DNA from 4 places in the Mesorhizobium sp. Pch-S genome. Region 2 is predicted to be linked to each of the others. Evidence: riboswitches for the same ligand, from Rfam matches in the RefSeq annotation. Region 2 holds a riboswitch; each other region holds the start of a gene.
What was found. Region 2 has a riboswitch for cobalamin ahead of bluB (5,6-dimethylbenzimidazole synthase). Riboswitches for the same ligand answer to the same signal wherever they lie in the genome.
Positions count from the first base shown of each region.

Region 1 (3,868 bases), 2.0 Mb from region 2:
CGGGTGACAAAAGCGGCAACCTGACGGCATCGATCCGTCCCATATGGCCGAACCAGCTTTCGCGGCTCGACCGCTCCTCGATCATGAAACCGAGCGACAGGCCGGGCATGTTGGCGCCGAGCAGCTCCAGTTCCTTGCGGAAGATGATCTCTTCCGGCCGCCGGGCGCAGTTGACGAAGGCGATGTCCGTCCATGGTGCGCAGTCGTTCAGCCAGCGCAGCATCGACATCATCGGCGTGATGCCGGAGCCCGCCGAAATGAAAAGATACTTCGCTGCGGCATGGTTGTGGTGCGAGAAATCGCCCGCCGGGCCGCGCGCCTTGATGCGCGACCCGCGCTTGAGATTGTCGAACATCCAACGCGTGCCGATGCTGCCGGCCTGCGCCTTGACGGTTATGGAGATCGAGAGCGGTCGCGACGGGGACGAGGCCAGCGTATAGGTGCGCATCAGCGGACCGTCGGCTGTCGGCAACTCCAGCGTGATGAACTGGCCCGGCTTGTAGCGGAACCAGGTCTGCGCATCCGAGCGGAAGGTGAAGGTCTTCACGTCAGGCGCTTCGTCGGTGATGCCGGCCACTTCCAGCACCTGCAGGCGATCGTCCCATGGCACCATCTCGTCGAGATGGCGATAGAGGTGGATGCTCGTAACGGCGTTCATTGGAGCGGCCTCAAGCGACGCTGCGCAGCGCTGGTCTTTCGCCCTCGGTGAGCCGGGGCTCCATGAAGCGCGCATACCATTCGACGAACTGGATCACGCCGCCTTCATGCAATTCGGAATACGGGCCCGGCTGGTAGGCCGGCGAGTTGATACCGAACGCGTTCTCCTCGACGATGCGGCGATCCTCGTCATTGGTCAGCGTCCAGACGTGGATCAGGTTCTGCAGGTCGTAGTCGACGCCTTCCACGGCATCCTTGTGCACCAGCCATTTGGTGGTCACCGCCGTCTCGGTGGCGCTGATCGGGAGAACGCGGAACGTCACCGCGTGATCGCCCAGTATGTGGTTCCAGGTCGTCGGATAGTGGTAGAGCATCAGGGTGCCGATGCGGTCGGTGGCGACACCGTCGGACAGGTTGCGCTGCACGGCGCGCTGGCCGGTCATGGTGTAGCTCACCGCATGTGGAAGCAGTGGCGCCCGTGTCGTGCGGTACTGACCGGCCGTATCGATGACGAAGCGCGAAGGCAGCCCGTCGGCTTCGCAGCGTGCCCAGTGTTCCAGCAACTCGGGGTCATCCTCGACACCGTTGACGCCGGTCACGGTCGGCGCTTCAGGGAAGGTCTTGCAGAGCTCCGGATGGTTACCCGCGCAATGGTAGCATTCGCGGTTGTTTTCCCAGACCAGCTTCCAGTTGCCCTTTTCGACGATCGTGCTTTCGAAGGCGATCTTGGCGTCGGCCAGGCGATGCGGCAGGAAGTAGGGCTCCATCATCTGGCGGAAGGGAGCGAAGTCCGCCGGCTGGTCGGCCAGGCAGACGAAGATGTAGCCGCCGGCGCTTTCGCAGGCGACCGGCTTCAGCCCGTAGTCGTTGCGGTCGAAGCCTTCGGCCATCTGCCGGGCGAACAGAAGCTTGCCGTCGAGGTCGTAGGTCCACTGATGGTAGGGGCAGACCAGACGGGCAGAGGTGCCTTTGTCGACGGTGCAGACGCGGCTGCCGCGATGGCGGCAGGAATTGTGGAAGGCGCGGATCTTGTTCTCGCGGTCACGCACCAGAACGATCGGGTAGGCGCCGATCTGGACGGTGAAGAAACTGCCCGGCTTGGCGATCTCGCAATCATGTCCGACGAACAGCCAGTCGCGGTACCAGATCAGCTCCATGTCGAGCTTGAAGAAATCCGGATCGGTGTAGAAGGGCTGTTCCAGCGAGAAGCCATCGCGCCTCGCGCGGATGAGCTTCAGCATTTCATGACGTGCGTCCATGTCCTGTCCTCGTCAAAGGACTGAACTGGTGGTGATGGAGGGTAGATGGCCATGTTGGACGGTCTTTGACCGGCGCACGGCTTTCTGCCTCTTGACCGCCCACCGCGATCAGTCGAGTTCCAAAAAGTCCAGGGCTGGTTTCCGGGCTCCGAAGCTGTCCTTGTGGACCGTCTCGACACCTTCCCAGGCTTTCGCCCAGTGGTCTGTCGTCGAGACAGAAGCTTCGCTACCGTTGCGGGGGCAGCGCCGGCGTCAAACCGGCTTCCCAATTATCCCTCCGGCGGGGTTCGCCGGAGAGCACCTTGAACGTGCCGATCTGATCACGGACGCCGCGCCGGTGCGATGACGAAAGCGACATCGGCGCAGTGCAAAGACGACAGGCCGGAATTACTCGGCGGCCTCGGCAAGAGGCGAGGGCACATAGTTGAGGATCGGCCCAAGCCAGCGCTCGACATCCGCGACACTCATGTCCTTGCGCCTGGCATAGTCCTCGACCTGGTCACGTTCGACCTTGGCGACGCCGAAATAATAGCTCTCGGGATGCGCGAGGTAGAGGCCGGAAACCGACGAGCCGGGCCACATCGCCATGCTCTCGGTCAGGCGCACCCCAATCCGCTCCTCCGCCTGCAGCAGATCGAACAACGTCACCTTCTCGGTATGGTCCGGTTGGGCCGGATAGCCGGGGGCCGGGCGGATGCCCTGGTAGGGCTCGCCGATCAGGTCGTCCGGCGCGAGGTTCTCGTCGGGTGCATAACCCCAATATTCCTTGCGCACCTTCTCGTGCAGGCGCTCGGCAAAGGCCTCGGCGAAACGGTCCGCCAGTGCCTTGACCAGGATCGAATTGTAATCGTCGTTGGCGCGCTCAAAGCGTTCGGCGATGGCCACTTCCTCGATGCCCGCCGTCACCACGAAACCACCGATATAGTCCGGCTTGCCGCTGTCCAGCGGTGCCACGAAATCCGAGAGCGCGACATTCGGTTTGCCGTCGCGCTTGCTCAGCTGCTGGCGCAGCGTGAAGAAGGTGGCGAGCTCGCTGTCCCGGGCCTCGTCGGCAAACAGCTGGATATCATCGCCTGTCGTGTTGGCGGGCCAGAAGCCGAGAATGGCTTTCGGCGCGAACCACTTCTCGTCGATGATCTTCTTCAGCATCGCCTGCGCGTCGTCGAACAATTGCCGCGCCGCCGGCCCCTGCTTTTCGTCCTCGAGGATCCTGGGATAGCGCCCCTTCAGTTCCCAGGTCTGGAAGAAGGGCGTCCAGTCGATGTAGCGGGCGAGTTCGGCCAGGTCCCAGCTTTCGAACACCCGGGTTCCAAGAAAAGACGGCTTCGGCGGCTGGTAAGCGGTCCAATCGACCTTGTGGGCGTTGGCGCGCGCCCTGGCCAGCGGCAGCCGTTGCTTTTCGCGTTCCGAGCGCTCATGCGCCTCTGTCACCTTGCGATACTCTGCCTGGATCGTCTCGACATATCCGGCCTTCATGTCGGGGGAGAGCAGGCTGGAAACGACGCCGACCGCGCGGCTGGCATCGGTGACATAGACGGCCTGTCCCTTCTGGTAGCGCGGATGGATCTTGACGGCGGTGTGGACGCGGCTGGTCGTTGCACCGCCGATCAGCAGCGGGATGTCGAAACCCTCGCGCTCCATCTCCGAGGCCATATGCACCATCTCGTCGAGCGACGGGGTGATCAGGCCGGAGAGGCCGATCACGTCGACCTTTTCGGTGCGCGCCGTCTCCAGGATCCTGGTTGCCGGCACCATGACGCCGAGATCGATGATCTCGTAATTGTTGCAGGCCAGGACCACGCCGACGATGTTCTTGCCGATGTCGTGCACGTCGCCCTTGACGGTGGCCATCAGGATCTTGCCGGCGCTCTGGCGTTCGCCATTGTCGATGCCGGCGGCGGCATTGGCGAGTTTCTCGGCCTCCATGTGCGGCAGCAATCCGGCGACGGCCT
Region 1 is NZ_CP029562.1:4,966,181-4,970,048, forward strand. Features, by position in the region: gene C1M53_RS23250 (hybrid-cluster NAD(P)-dependent oxidoreductase) at 1-658, opposite strand, end outside; gene C1M53_RS23255 (aromatic ring-hydroxylating dioxygenase subunit alpha) at 669-1,916, opposite strand; cobalamin riboswitch at 2,031-2,236, opposite strand; gene metH (methionine synthase) at 2,304-3,868, opposite strand, start outside.
Region 1: another riboswitch for cobalamin. It lies ahead of C1M53_RS23255 (aromatic ring-hydroxylating dioxygenase subunit alpha); the one in region 2 lies ahead of bluB (5,6-dimethylbenzimidazole synthase).

Region 2 (3,868 bases):
GCGCTGACTGCCAAAGGTGCGGCACTCATTCCAGCCCTTCAGGCGCTCGCACGGTGGGGTCAAGAAGAATTGTCCGAGCGCTGGACACCGCCGGAACGGTTCTACGCTGCCCGGCCCGGGGATTTCGACAAGCCGAAGTAGATCACATCGGTGTCGTGATGCGCACTGCGGCAGCCTGTCCGATGGGCGCGATCATGGCATTACTGGGCAGGTACCGGCTTGGGCCCAAACCGCTCGGCCGACTTGGCGCGGGCTTTTGCCGCCACTTCCTCGCGATTGCGCGGTGGCTGTGTGGTCTCAAGGACGACAAGCAGGTCGTGCGCTGCATTGGCAATGCTCCGCACCGCGTGGTCGAAGGCTTCCTTGTTGCGCATGGAAGGCTTGTTGGAGCCGCTGATCTTGCGCACGAACTGCAGCGCCGCCTCGTGAATTTCGGTATCCGTCGCCGGCGGTTCGAAGTTGAAGAGCGGCTTGATGTTACGACACATGGATATCTCCCTTTGATATGCCCGGTGTTGTCCCTGCCCCGTTTGAGCGGAATGCGCTCGGTATTCCGCCCTAACTATTGTTCCCCGTCCAGTGGTTCGGTGCCGACAGGCTTGCCGTCGCGGGCGAGCCTGATCTTCTCCACCTTGTCCTCGGCAGCCTTGAGCAGGCGATCGCAATGCGCCTTGAGCGCCTCGCCCCGTTCATAGATACGGATAGACTGGTCGAGCGGCACGTCGCCGCGTTCGAGATCGTCGACGATCTTCTCCAGCGCATCCAGCGCCTGCTCGAAGCTCATCGCCTTGACGTCCTGGTTCGCTTCCTCAGCCATGGCTCATCCTTTCATCAGGCGGCCGACATGCGCTGCGACCGAAAATGCCAATCCGTGCAGGTCGTAGCCGCCTTCCAGCAAGCTGACCAGCCTGTTTGAACTATGACGGCGGGCGCGATCCATCAACTGCCCGGTCGCCCAGTCGAAATCATCCTCGACAAGGTTGATCTCGGCCAACGGGTCGCGATGGTGCGCATCGAAACCGGCCGAGATGATGACGAGGTCCGGGGCGAAGGAATCGATCGCCGGCAGGACACGCGTGTTGAATGCCTCACGAAAGATATCGCTGCCCGTCGCCGGCGCCAGCGGCGCGTTGACGATGTTGCCGGCACCGGTCTCGTTTCTGGCACCGGTGCCCGGATAAAGCGGCATCTGATGCGTCGAGCAATACAGCACTGACGGGTCGTCCCAGAAGATGTCCTGCGTGCCGTTGCCGTGATGCACGTCCCAGTCGACGATGGCGACACGCTCGACGCCGTGTTTTTCCTGCGCGTAGCGAGCGGCGATCGCGGCCGTGTTGAACAGGCAGAAACCCATGGCGGTGGTTTTCTCGGCATGGTGGCCCGGCGGACGCGCGGCCACGAAGACATTGTCCGCTTTGCCGGTGAAAACGTCGTCCACGGCGGCATTGGCGGCGCCAATGGCGGTCAGCGCCGCCTGCCAGGTTTTCGGACTCGCCACCGTGTCGGAATCGATGACGGCGATGCCGTCTGACGGGATCGCCTTGCGCACGCGCTCGACGAAATCCTTCGGATGACAATAGAGGACAGTCGACTCGTCGCCCATCGGCGCTTCTTGCCGGTCGAGCGCGGCAAAGGCCTCGTCATCCAATATCCGTTCGATGGCGCGCAGCCGGTCCGGCCGCTCCGGATGACCGGTGGGCGTGATGTGTTCCAGGAAAATCGGATGGGTGTAGAGACGGGTCGTCATGGGGGCACCTTATCAGCAATGGAGATGATGGCCACGCGACAGGTGACAGCCTGTTGGGGAAAAGGCGTCATCCGACGTCGAGATCAGGGCTGTCTTTGCTCGCAAACTCAGCTAGTTTCGCCGCACTGTCAGGTGCCTGCCGCGAGGCGGGAGAATCGGGAACACGGTGAAAATCCGTGGCGTGCCCAACGCTGTAAGGGGGACCGCTCGGCAAAAGCCACTGTCCGTGAAAACGGACGGGAAGGCGCCGACAAGCGGGACGAACCCGAGCCAGAAGACCGGCCAGGCAGGAATGGTCATCCGCATGGACGGGCTGATGACGTTGTTTCGATCGCAAGGGAAACGCGATGAACGCCGTCCGCAATCACACATGTCGTTCCTTCGGAGATTTTGGCTTCGGAGATATTGAGCGAGAAGCCATCTATCGCGCCATCTTCACACGCCGCGACGTGCGCAGCCATTTCCGGCCCGATCCGATCGACGACGCGGTGCTTTCCCGCCTGCTCATGGCCGCGCACCACGCGCCGTCCGTAGGCTTCATGCAACCCTGGAACTTCATTGTCATCCGCGACCAGAAACGGCGCGCGGCGGTGCGCGATCTTTTCCTGACAGCCCGATCCCAAGAACTGCCGCATATTGCGGAGGATCGGCAGGCGCTCTACCGCAAGCTCAAGCTCGAAGGCATCTGCGAAAGCCCACTCAATCTCTGCATCACCTGCGATCGCTCGCGCAGCGAGAACTCGCCGCTCGGGCGCTGGCACAATTCGCAAATGGATCTCTTCAGCACGGTATGCGCGGTACAGAATTTCTGGCTGGCAGCACGGGCCGAAGGGATCGGCGTCGGCTGGGTGAGCATCCTGAACGCCGATGCGCTCAAAGACCTGCTCGACATCCCCGATCATGTCGTGCCGGTCGCCTATCTTTGTGTCGGGCACGTCTCCGAATTCGCCAGCCAACCTGACCTCGAACGCAATGGCTGGGGCTCGCGCCTGCCGCTCTCCGACCTCGTCATGAGCGAGACCTATGCCGGCGTCGGCGAGGATGCGCTGAAAGCCGCGGCCAACGCGATCGCAAACAGAGGGTGAGAAGTCAGACGGCAGTCTTGCCGTCCACCAGCAAACCTTCCATGAGCGCGCGAAACGCGTTGACCGCCTTTGTCGAGATGGCGGCAGGATCATCGGAGTTTGCAATCCACTGCGCAGCATAGAGCGAGGCGCCGCTGATCAGCCGTGCCATCGCTTCGGGATCGATGTCGCGGCGGATAACCCCCTCTTCCTTCAGCGCTGCAAGGTTCCTGGTTATCGACAGGATACAGGCATTGGCGTTTGGCCATTGCGCCGGATCACCAAGGACAGCGGGCCCATCACATAGCACGATGCGCTGGACTTCCGGATCCAGCGCCATTTCGACATAGCCGATGTTCTCGTCCATGAAGCCCTGCCAACGCGTCTCGGCCTTGGCAGAGACAGCATTGAGACGCGCCGCCATTTCGCAATCGATCTGGGCGATCACGGCTTCGAACAACCCCTTCTTGTCACCGAAATGATGATACAGCGCGCCGCGCGTCAGCCCCGCGTCCGCGGTGAAATCATCCATCGACGCATTCGCATAGCCAACTGTCGCAAAGGCCCGTCGCGCGGAAGAAATCAGCTTCGCACGCGTCTCGGCGATCATCTCGCTGCGGGGTTTATGGGCTGTCCTCATTGGTTCTTTCCCTTGCCGCTTCTGCTTTTTACATACGCCGCGTATATTTTTCACATACTCGGCGTATATTAATTGACATACGTGGCGTATGCAATTATCTCATTCGCATACGCCACGTATGTAAGTGGCGCACCCTCAAATTTCCAGGAGTGCTCCCATGCGCAATCCTTATGGTGAAATCTTCAGAGTCCCCGGAGCCAAGGGCTTCGCAGCCGCCGCCTTCTTTGCACGGTTGCCTATCGCCATGGCTCCCATCGGTATTGTCGCGATGCTGTCCCAGGCGCGCGGCGAGTACTGGCTGGCCGGCGCCGTATCGGCCACCTTCGCCTTGACCAACGCGTTTGCCGCCCCGCAGATCTCGCGATGGATCGACCGGCTCGGCCAGACCGCCGTGGCCGCCCCGACCACGATCATCTC
Region 2 is NZ_CP029562.1:334,647-338,514, forward strand. Features, by position in the region: gene C1M53_RS01525 (helix-turn-helix domain-containing protein) at 1-141, shown strand, start outside; gene C1M53_RS01530 (DUF2277 domain-containing protein) at 201-488, opposite strand; gene C1M53_RS01535 (exodeoxyribonuclease VII small subunit) at 563-817, opposite strand; gene C1M53_RS01540 (histone deacetylase family protein) at 821-1,747, opposite strand; cobalamin riboswitch at 1,861-2,049, shown strand; gene bluB (5,6-dimethylbenzimidazole synthase) at 2,095-2,832, shown strand; gene C1M53_RS01550 (TetR/AcrR family transcriptional regulator) at 2,837-3,451, opposite strand; gene C1M53_RS01555 (MFS transporter) at 3,609-3,868, shown strand, end outside.

Region 3 (3,868 bases), 1.8 Mb from region 2:
GTGGCAGTTTTCTGACCGGCCGTTACGGCTCAAAGGTGCCCCGGGCCACGTTGCTCATCGCTGCTCGCTTGCTGACCTGTGTCGGGCTCCTGTTTGGCCTGCTCCTGTACGGGGTCGATATGACGCATCCGTTGGCCTTCTTCGGCCCATGCATGTTCATTGGCCTTGGCAACGGGCTGACATTGCCCGCTGCCAATATGGGCGTCATGTCCAGCCACAAGGACATGGCGGGCACTGCCGCGGGATTGGCGGCGGCAATGTCGATTGGTGGGGCCGCACTGATCGTTGCTGTTGCCGGGCAGTTCCTCAACCGACCGGCAACTGTCGGTACGATTTTGAGCGCGATGCTGATCGTCGCGGCGATGGCCCTGGCAGCCGCGGTTGTCGTGGCTTTTGTCGATCCCGCCTCGCGAAGAACGAACTGATCGACCCCGCAGGCTTGATGCGTGGGCCTGCCGTTGTGCCAGCCGACGAAAAGTGGTTGGCCGGCTTCGCAATCCGGCGCGAGCACGTCGGTTTCCTGCTACCGGCCCGGCCATTGGCGACGCAAGTTTCCCTTTGCGAGTCGTTAGTTGGGAATTCATGTCCACGCATGTCCGCCATCCGATCTGGCTACCGGCGGTTCCGCCGGCGGATGCGCGCACCTTTGCCTCGCTTTACGCCATCGAATCCGCTGCGCGTGCCACGGTCGCCTCGGTCATCCCGATCCAGGCCTATGAGATCCTGAAGAACGAGCAGACGGTCTCGATCCTCTATACGATCGTGTCGCTGCTGGGTCTTTCGGTTACGTTGTTCATGCCCATGCTGATCCATCGCTTCGCGCGCAGATGGGTCTACACGGCCGGCGCGCTGCTGCTTGGGATCGGCTCGCTGTTCTTCGTCACCCATTCGCTGCCGGGCCAGATTATCGGCATGCTCTGCAGGGTGATGGGCGCAAGCGCGCTGTCGATCACGCTCAACCTCTACATCATGGATCATATCCGCAAGACCGACCTCATGCAGGCAGAGTCGCTGCGCATGGCATGGTCGATGATCGCCTGGACCAGCGGCCCGACGCTCGGTATCTTCCTCTATACGCGTTACGGCATCTACGCCGCGCACGGAGCCGTGGCTGTTTTCGCGCTCTGCCTGCTTGCGCTGTTCTGGTACTACCGGCTTGGCGACAATCCGATGATCGTGCCGGGCAAGAGCCGCCCCATCAATCCGTTCGCCAATATCGGGCGCTTCGTCAGCCAGCCTCGTTTGCGGCTCGCCTGGCTCATCGCGTTCGGCCGTTCCTGCTACTGGACGACGTTCTTTGTGTACGGTCCGCTGTTCATGGTCATCACCGGGCAAGGTGAACTCGCCGGCGGCCTGCTGGTTTCGGCTGGCAACGCTCTCCTCTTTGCTGCCATTTTCTGGGGCAGGGCAGGCAAGCGCTACGGCGCGCGCAACGTAATGACGCTGGCCTTTGTCGGGATGGCGGTGTCGCTGTGGCTTGCCGGCGCCATCGGCGAACTGATTCCGCTAGCCACCGCCGGTCTGCTCCTGGTCGGCGCCTTGTTCACCATCGCGCTCGATGCCATCGGTTCCACGGCGTTCATGCGATCGGTGCGCGCCTATGAGCGGCCACAGATGGCCGCTGTCTACCGCACCTATCTCGATTTCTCGGAGCTGACGCCGCCCCTGGTCTATTCGCTGGTGCTGGCTTTCTTCGGCCTGGGATCGGTTTTTGCCACCCTTGGCTGTCTTGCTGCTGTCTGCGCCGTTGTTACCTGGCTGTATCTGCCGAAATCGATGTAGGACGCCAACCGATCGTCAATGACGCTGATGCGTCTGGCGATGGCGGAATTTGGTTTGCCGGACGCCACGATTCTTTCTATAGTTCCAGCCGTCGTCGGTCCCTTCGGGACCAAGAGGGAATACGGTGGGGAGGGGGAAACCATCCGAAGCCGTGGCTGCCCCCGCAACTGTGAGCGGTAGTCCTCTCCAATGCCACTGAGGTTCGCCTCGGGAAGGTGGGGAAGGGCGCTGATCCGCAAGCCAGGAGACCTGCCGGCGACGGCAATGACGGTAATGCCCTCGGGTGGAGGGCGAAAGGACAGACCATGAATACCGCTTCCGTTTCTCTCGGCGCTTCGACCTCTTCGCAGTCGCGCTTCCTGCAGCTGGCAATGGCTGGCCTGCTCGGCATCTTCGTCATCGGCTTCACCGGCTTCTCGCATATCGAGGCCGTGCACAACGCTGCCCACGACGCCCGCCACTCGATGGCGTTCCCCTGCCACTAACCCAGGGGGAACCCACCATGTCTGTTTTTCGCAACGTCGTGTTCGTCGCGGCGATCGCTGGCCTTTTGGCCGGCATCGTTCTCGCCTGCCTGCAGGCCTACGCCACCGTTCCGCTGATCCTGAAGGCGGAAGTGTATGAACAGGCCGCCGGCGGCCATGAGCATACGGCTGCGCCTGTCGCTCCCGCTGCCGATGCGGGCACCAATGCAATGAGTTCGGCTGCGCCGGCTCCCGCAGCTGCTCCGGCGGAGGAAGAGGAAGGCTGGGCACCCGCCGACGGTGTCGAGCGGTTCTCGTTCAACGTGCTCTCCAATGTCGTCACCGGTATCGGCTTCGCGCTGATCCTTGTTGCCTTCTCGGAATTCGCGGGTGGTATCGGCAATTGGCGCCAGGGCGTGTTCTGGGGACTTGCGGGTTTTGCCGTGTTTACATTGGCGCCAGGCCTCGGGCTGCCGCCCGAACTGCCGGCTATGCCTGCGGCCGATCTTATCCCCAGGCAGGCCTGGTGGATTTCCACCGTCGTCGCGACGGCCATCGGCCTTGCGCTGATCGCTTTTCGCCGGTCCCTGCCGCTCACGGTACTCGCCATCGTGCTGATCGTCGCCCCGCACGTCGTTGGCGCACCGCAGCCGGCAAGCTATGACACGCCGATCCCGGAAGGCCTGCATCACCAGTTCGTGGTGGCGGTCACACTGACCAACCTGGTGTTCTGGGTTGTTCTGGGAGCGGTCGTCGGCGTCGTGCGTGGCCGCTTCACCGGGCAGGCTTCGAGCCTTCGCGACAGCTTTGCCTGATCGCCTGACCTTCATCATCGGCGGTGCGCGCTCCGGCAAGAGCGCGCATGCCGAAAAGCTGGTTACCGCTTTGCCGGCGCCCTGGACCTATATCGCGACCGCACAGGCGTATGACGATGAAATGCGCGAACGCATCGCGCATCATCGTGCTCGACGCGGTGAAGGCTGGGAAACGGCGGATGCACCACTCGACCTTGTCGGATTGCTGGCGCGCCTGCCGGACGGGCGACCGGTGCTGCTCGATTGCCTTACGCTCTGGCTCACCAATCACATGCTGGCCGAGCATGATGTCGAGGCCGAATGCGCCAGACTGACAGCTCTGTTATCGAAACCGCGCGGTCCATGGTTCGTGGTGTCCAATGAAGTCGGCCTTGGCATCGTGCCGGACAATGCGCTGGCGCGTCGCTTCCGTGACGCTGCCGGGCGTCTCAACCAGCAAGTCGCGGCGGTTGCCGACGATGTGGTGCTGACCGTTGCCGGCCTGCCGCTCAGGGTGAAATGACATGATCGACGACAGTGAAGCCGAGCGCCATCGCGCCAAGATGGCCAAGCGCAAGGCGGTGCAGGACGCCGAGGTGGCGCAAAAAACCATCGAGAAAGGCCTGCTCATCGTCAATACCGGTCCCGGCAAGGGCAAGACCACCGCTGCCTTCGGGCTGGCGCTGCGCATGCTGGGTTACGGCCGGCGCGTTGGAGTGGTGCAGTTCATCAAGGGCAAGTGGCACACCGGCGAGAAGGACGCTTTCAAAGCCTTTGGGGATCAGCTGATCTGGTATTCGATGGGCGAGGGCTTCACCTGGGAAACGC
Region 3 is NZ_CP029562.1:5,145,783-5,149,650, forward strand. Features, by position in the region: gene C1M53_RS24040 (MFS transporter) at 1-425, shown strand, start outside; gene C1M53_RS24045 (MFS transporter) at 583-1,782, shown strand; cobalamin riboswitch at 1,861-2,054, shown strand; gene C1M53_RS24050 (CbtB-domain containing protein) at 2,088-2,267, shown strand; gene C1M53_RS24055 (CbtA family protein) at 2,285-3,061, shown strand; gene cobU (bifunctional adenosylcobinamide kinase/adenosylcobinamide-phosphate guanylyltransferase) at 3,054-3,563, shown strand; gene cobO (cob(I)yrinic acid a,c-diamide adenosyltransferase) at 3,565-3,868, shown strand, end outside.
Region 3: another riboswitch for cobalamin. It lies ahead of C1M53_RS24050 (CbtB-domain containing protein); the one in region 2 lies ahead of bluB (5,6-dimethylbenzimidazole synthase).

Region 4 (3,868 bases), 2.0 Mb from region 2:
TCGTGCGCCGGCGGCAGCAGCGCGGCCGACATGGCGGCGCTGATCGTGCGCAGCCACATCAGCGAGGATGCCGAACGCAACGCGCTGGAAGTCCTCCAGATCGACCACGCCCGCTCCCCCTTCCATCTGCAGGCGAGGCGCACATTTGCCGACGAAGCGGAGGACGTCCGTATCAAGGCGACGCTGCTGGCGATGGAGCAGCATATCAACGACCGCATCCCGATCACCCAACTGGCACGGCAAGTAGGCGTGAGCCGGCGCCAACTCGAGCGCCTTTTCAAGGAAAAGGCGGGAATGTCGCCAGCCAATGCCTACAAGCGCGTGCGGCTGATCCATGCCAAGGCGCTTGTCGCAAACACCGATGCTTCCATGCTGGAGATTGCCCTGGAAGCGGGATTCGAAAGTGCCTCGCACTTTGCCAGGACCTTCAAGAAGTTCCACGGCCAGAGCCCGTCGGAGCTGCGGACGGCAGCTATCCATATCTGACGGGCCATATCTGACAGGAAAGTCCGCGCGAAACCGCAATGGCGGGTTCACGGGATTTGTTGGCAGGGGCGCGAGAGCAGCCCGGACGCCGCTGTGGCATGCTTGGGATATCGCTCATGCCATCGGCAGGTCCGCCGATCGACCTGGTCAGCTGAAGGAAACAGATCAATGTTCCTGGACGATACGCGCTTCCCGCTTGTCTTCGCGCGGGAGGAAGGACAATCGCCTGCCTCGATCCTCGCCGAACTCGAAGGGCTTCTGGACCGGCAGGCGCCGTTCGTCCTGATCACCGATCACGCACCGGACGACCATCACGCGGAAACAGCCGAGGAGCGCAGGGAAAAGGCCCTGTTCTTCAAGCGGACAAAGGATCGTTTCAGGAAGTACTGCCGTGCCATGATCGTGATCGAGGGCAAGAAACCCACCAGCGCGGCGGTGCGGCTGGCGGCGGTGACCGCGAGCAAGGCGTTCGGCTTCTCCGTTCTTTTTGAGACGGACGAGAGGCGAGCGGCAGCCAGAGGCATGCTTGTGCTGCTCGAGGCGCGTGCCGGATGATAGGCTCCCTGAGCCTCGATGACATGCCGCACAGGTTTGGGATACGCTGTCGGCTTGGCTGACCCGGATCGGGAGAAGCAGGTGGATTTTCCGCGAATACAGGGCTTCAGACACGTGGATGATGTGCCACGCCCCGTCTTCAGCCTGATCACCGAAACGACTTTCGTCGGCGAGACGGAGCCCCACCATCACGACAAGGCGCAGCTGATGTGTGTCATCAGCGGCGTGCTGACGATGCGGGCCGCCGGCGGGCTCTGGACCGTCCCGCCGCATTGCGCCATGTGGATACCGGGCGATGTCTCCCATGCCGGCCGGGTCGCGGGACATATCAAGATCCTCAACCTCTACATCGATGCTGACCTGGCCGCTTCGCTCGACCAGGATTGCGGCATCCTGTTCGTCCAGCCTTTCCTGCACGAGCTCATCCTGCGGTTCGACTGCGAGATGCCATCGGCCGCAATGGGCCGCGAGCGCGAGGGAAGGCTCATCGCCGTGCTGCTCGACGAACTGGCGACCGCAACGCTGGAACCGATCCATCTGCCCATGCCGAACGACAGGAGGCTTCTGCGGCTGACCAAGGCGATGATCGAGCATCCGGACCAGCGCTTCACGATCGACGAGTGGGGCGCCCGCGTCGGCGCCAGCAACAGGACGTTGAGCCGGCTGTTCCAGCGGGAAACCGGCATGTCGTTCGTTCGCTGGCGCCAACAGCTTCATATCGGCCTGGCGTTGCAGCGTCTTGGCGAGGGCCAATCGGTCACCAACATCGCCGGCGATCTCGGCTATGACAGCGTCAGCGCATTCATCTCCATGTTCAAGCGCATGTTGGGAACAACCCCGGCACGCTATTTCGAGGAGCTTGCCACAGGCATCCCCGAGGGAAACACGCGCAGGACGCTTGCCCGCGGCGAAGCGGTTGGCCGCGACGCCGCAGAGGCTGAGGCAGCGCCGAACATCATCCCGCTGAAGAAACGACCGGCGTGACGTGATGCTGCGTGCAACTGCACGACAAGCAGGATGGAACCGGGACATGCCGGAGCCGCGAAATCCGACGCTGACGCACGCGATAAAGATATAAACATTTCTTTATGCGCTATTGACTTCATCTGACAATTGCAGGAAGGTGCAGGCGTCTAGGTTCCCCGGTCGTTGCGTGCAACGCGCCGGGGCTAAGAGGGAAGTCGGTGCCCCGTCATATTCGGGAAAGCCGAAGCTGCCCCCGCAACTGTAAGCGGTGAGCTGACGTCCAGAATGTCACTGGGGTGAAACCCTGGGAAGACGGACAGAAGCGATGACCCGCGAGCCAGGAGACCTGCCTTGGCGAAACAACGTCCACGGGCGGGGTGTCCCGGTGTGCCGTAGCGGAGGCCGCGTAGCGGACCGCCTTGCTATGTGTCCGCTGACCCATGCCCCCAACTCATTGGGGTAAGTCGTGTCTCAACCCAAAATTCAAGTCGCCACTCCCCGCATGGCCCTTGTCGCTCGCCGGCAGGTCACAATTAGTGACGACTTTACGTTTCGCCTCAAGAGTATTCGTTTCGACGAGGATTATCGCCCATCGGACAATACGCGTATCACGACCAATTTCGCCAATCTGGCCCGAGGGGAGAACCGCCAGGAAAACCTGCGCAATGCCTTGAGGATGATCGACAATCGTTTCAATGCCCTGGCGCATTGGGACAACCCCAAGGGCGATCGTTATTCTGTCGAACTCGACATCATTTCGGTTGAGATGATTATTGGCGCCGAAGGCAACAACAATGCCTTCCCGATAATTGAAATATTGAAAACAAACATCGTTGACCGAAAGACGAACGAGCGGATCCAAGGCATTGTGGGGAACAATTTCTCCTCCTACGTGCGAGACTACGACTTCAGCGTATTGCTGCCGGAGCACAACAAGAACCGCCCGGAATTCAGCATGCCGGAAAATTTCGGAGATCTGCATGGAAACCTGTTCAGAAGCTTCCTGAGCTCAGATGCCTACAAGAAGCATTTTTCCAAACCTCCGGTCATATGTCTGAGCGCTTCAAGCAGCAAGACATATCACCGCACCAAAAATCAGCACCCTGTATTGGGCGTTGAGTACCGGCAAGATGAATTGTCTTCGACGGACCACTACTTTCAGAAAATGGGAATGCAGGTCCGCTATTTTATGCCATCGAATAGCGTAGCGCCTCTGGCTTTCTATTTTATCGGCGACCTGCTTGCAGAATACACCAATCTTGAGCTGATCGGCACCATCAGTACGATGGAGACTTTTCAGAAGATCTATCGACCCGAGATCTACAACGCCAACTCGTCGGCAGGGGCGTGCTACCAGCCAAGTCTGAAACACCAGGATTATTCATTGACCCGCATCGTCTACGATCGGGAAGAGCGTAGCCGGCTGGCGATCGAGCAGGGAAAGTTCGCCGAGGAGCACTTCATCAAACCATACAAGTCCATCCTCGAGCAGTGGTCCGTCAATCACGTTCGCTGACCAACCAAAAGACAAGGCTGCCTATCATGAAAACACTGTTGCCCACGTCTACCGCCGGCAGCTTGCCAAAACCCTCGTGGCTTGCCCAGCCGGAGAAACTCTGGTCACCCTGGAAACTGCAGGATGAGGAGTTGATCGAAGGCAAGCAGGACGCTTTGCGTTTGTCCCTCGACGATCAGCGACAGGCAGGCATCGATATCGTCAGCGACGGCGAGCAGACGCGCCAGCATTTCGTCACGACGTTCATCGAGCACCTGGACGGGGTTGATTTCGAAAAACGCGAGACCGTCAGAATTCGGGATCGCTATGATGCGAGCGTCCCGACAGTCGTCGGCGCGGTGTCGC
Region 4 is NZ_CP029562.1:4,958,475-4,962,342, reverse strand. Features, by position in the region: gene C1M53_RS23230 (GlxA family transcriptional regulator) at 1-486, shown strand, start outside; gene C1M53_RS23225 (hypothetical protein) at 655-1,041, shown strand; gene C1M53_RS23220 (helix-turn-helix transcriptional regulator) at 1,165-2,025, shown strand; cobalamin riboswitch at 2,160-2,376, shown strand; gene C1M53_RS23215 (DUF1852 domain-containing protein) at 2,540-3,523, shown strand; gene C1M53_RS23210 (methionine synthase) at 3,550-3,868, shown strand, end outside.
Region 4: another riboswitch for cobalamin. It lies ahead of C1M53_RS23215 (DUF1852 domain-containing protein); the one in region 2 lies ahead of bluB (5,6-dimethylbenzimidazole synthase).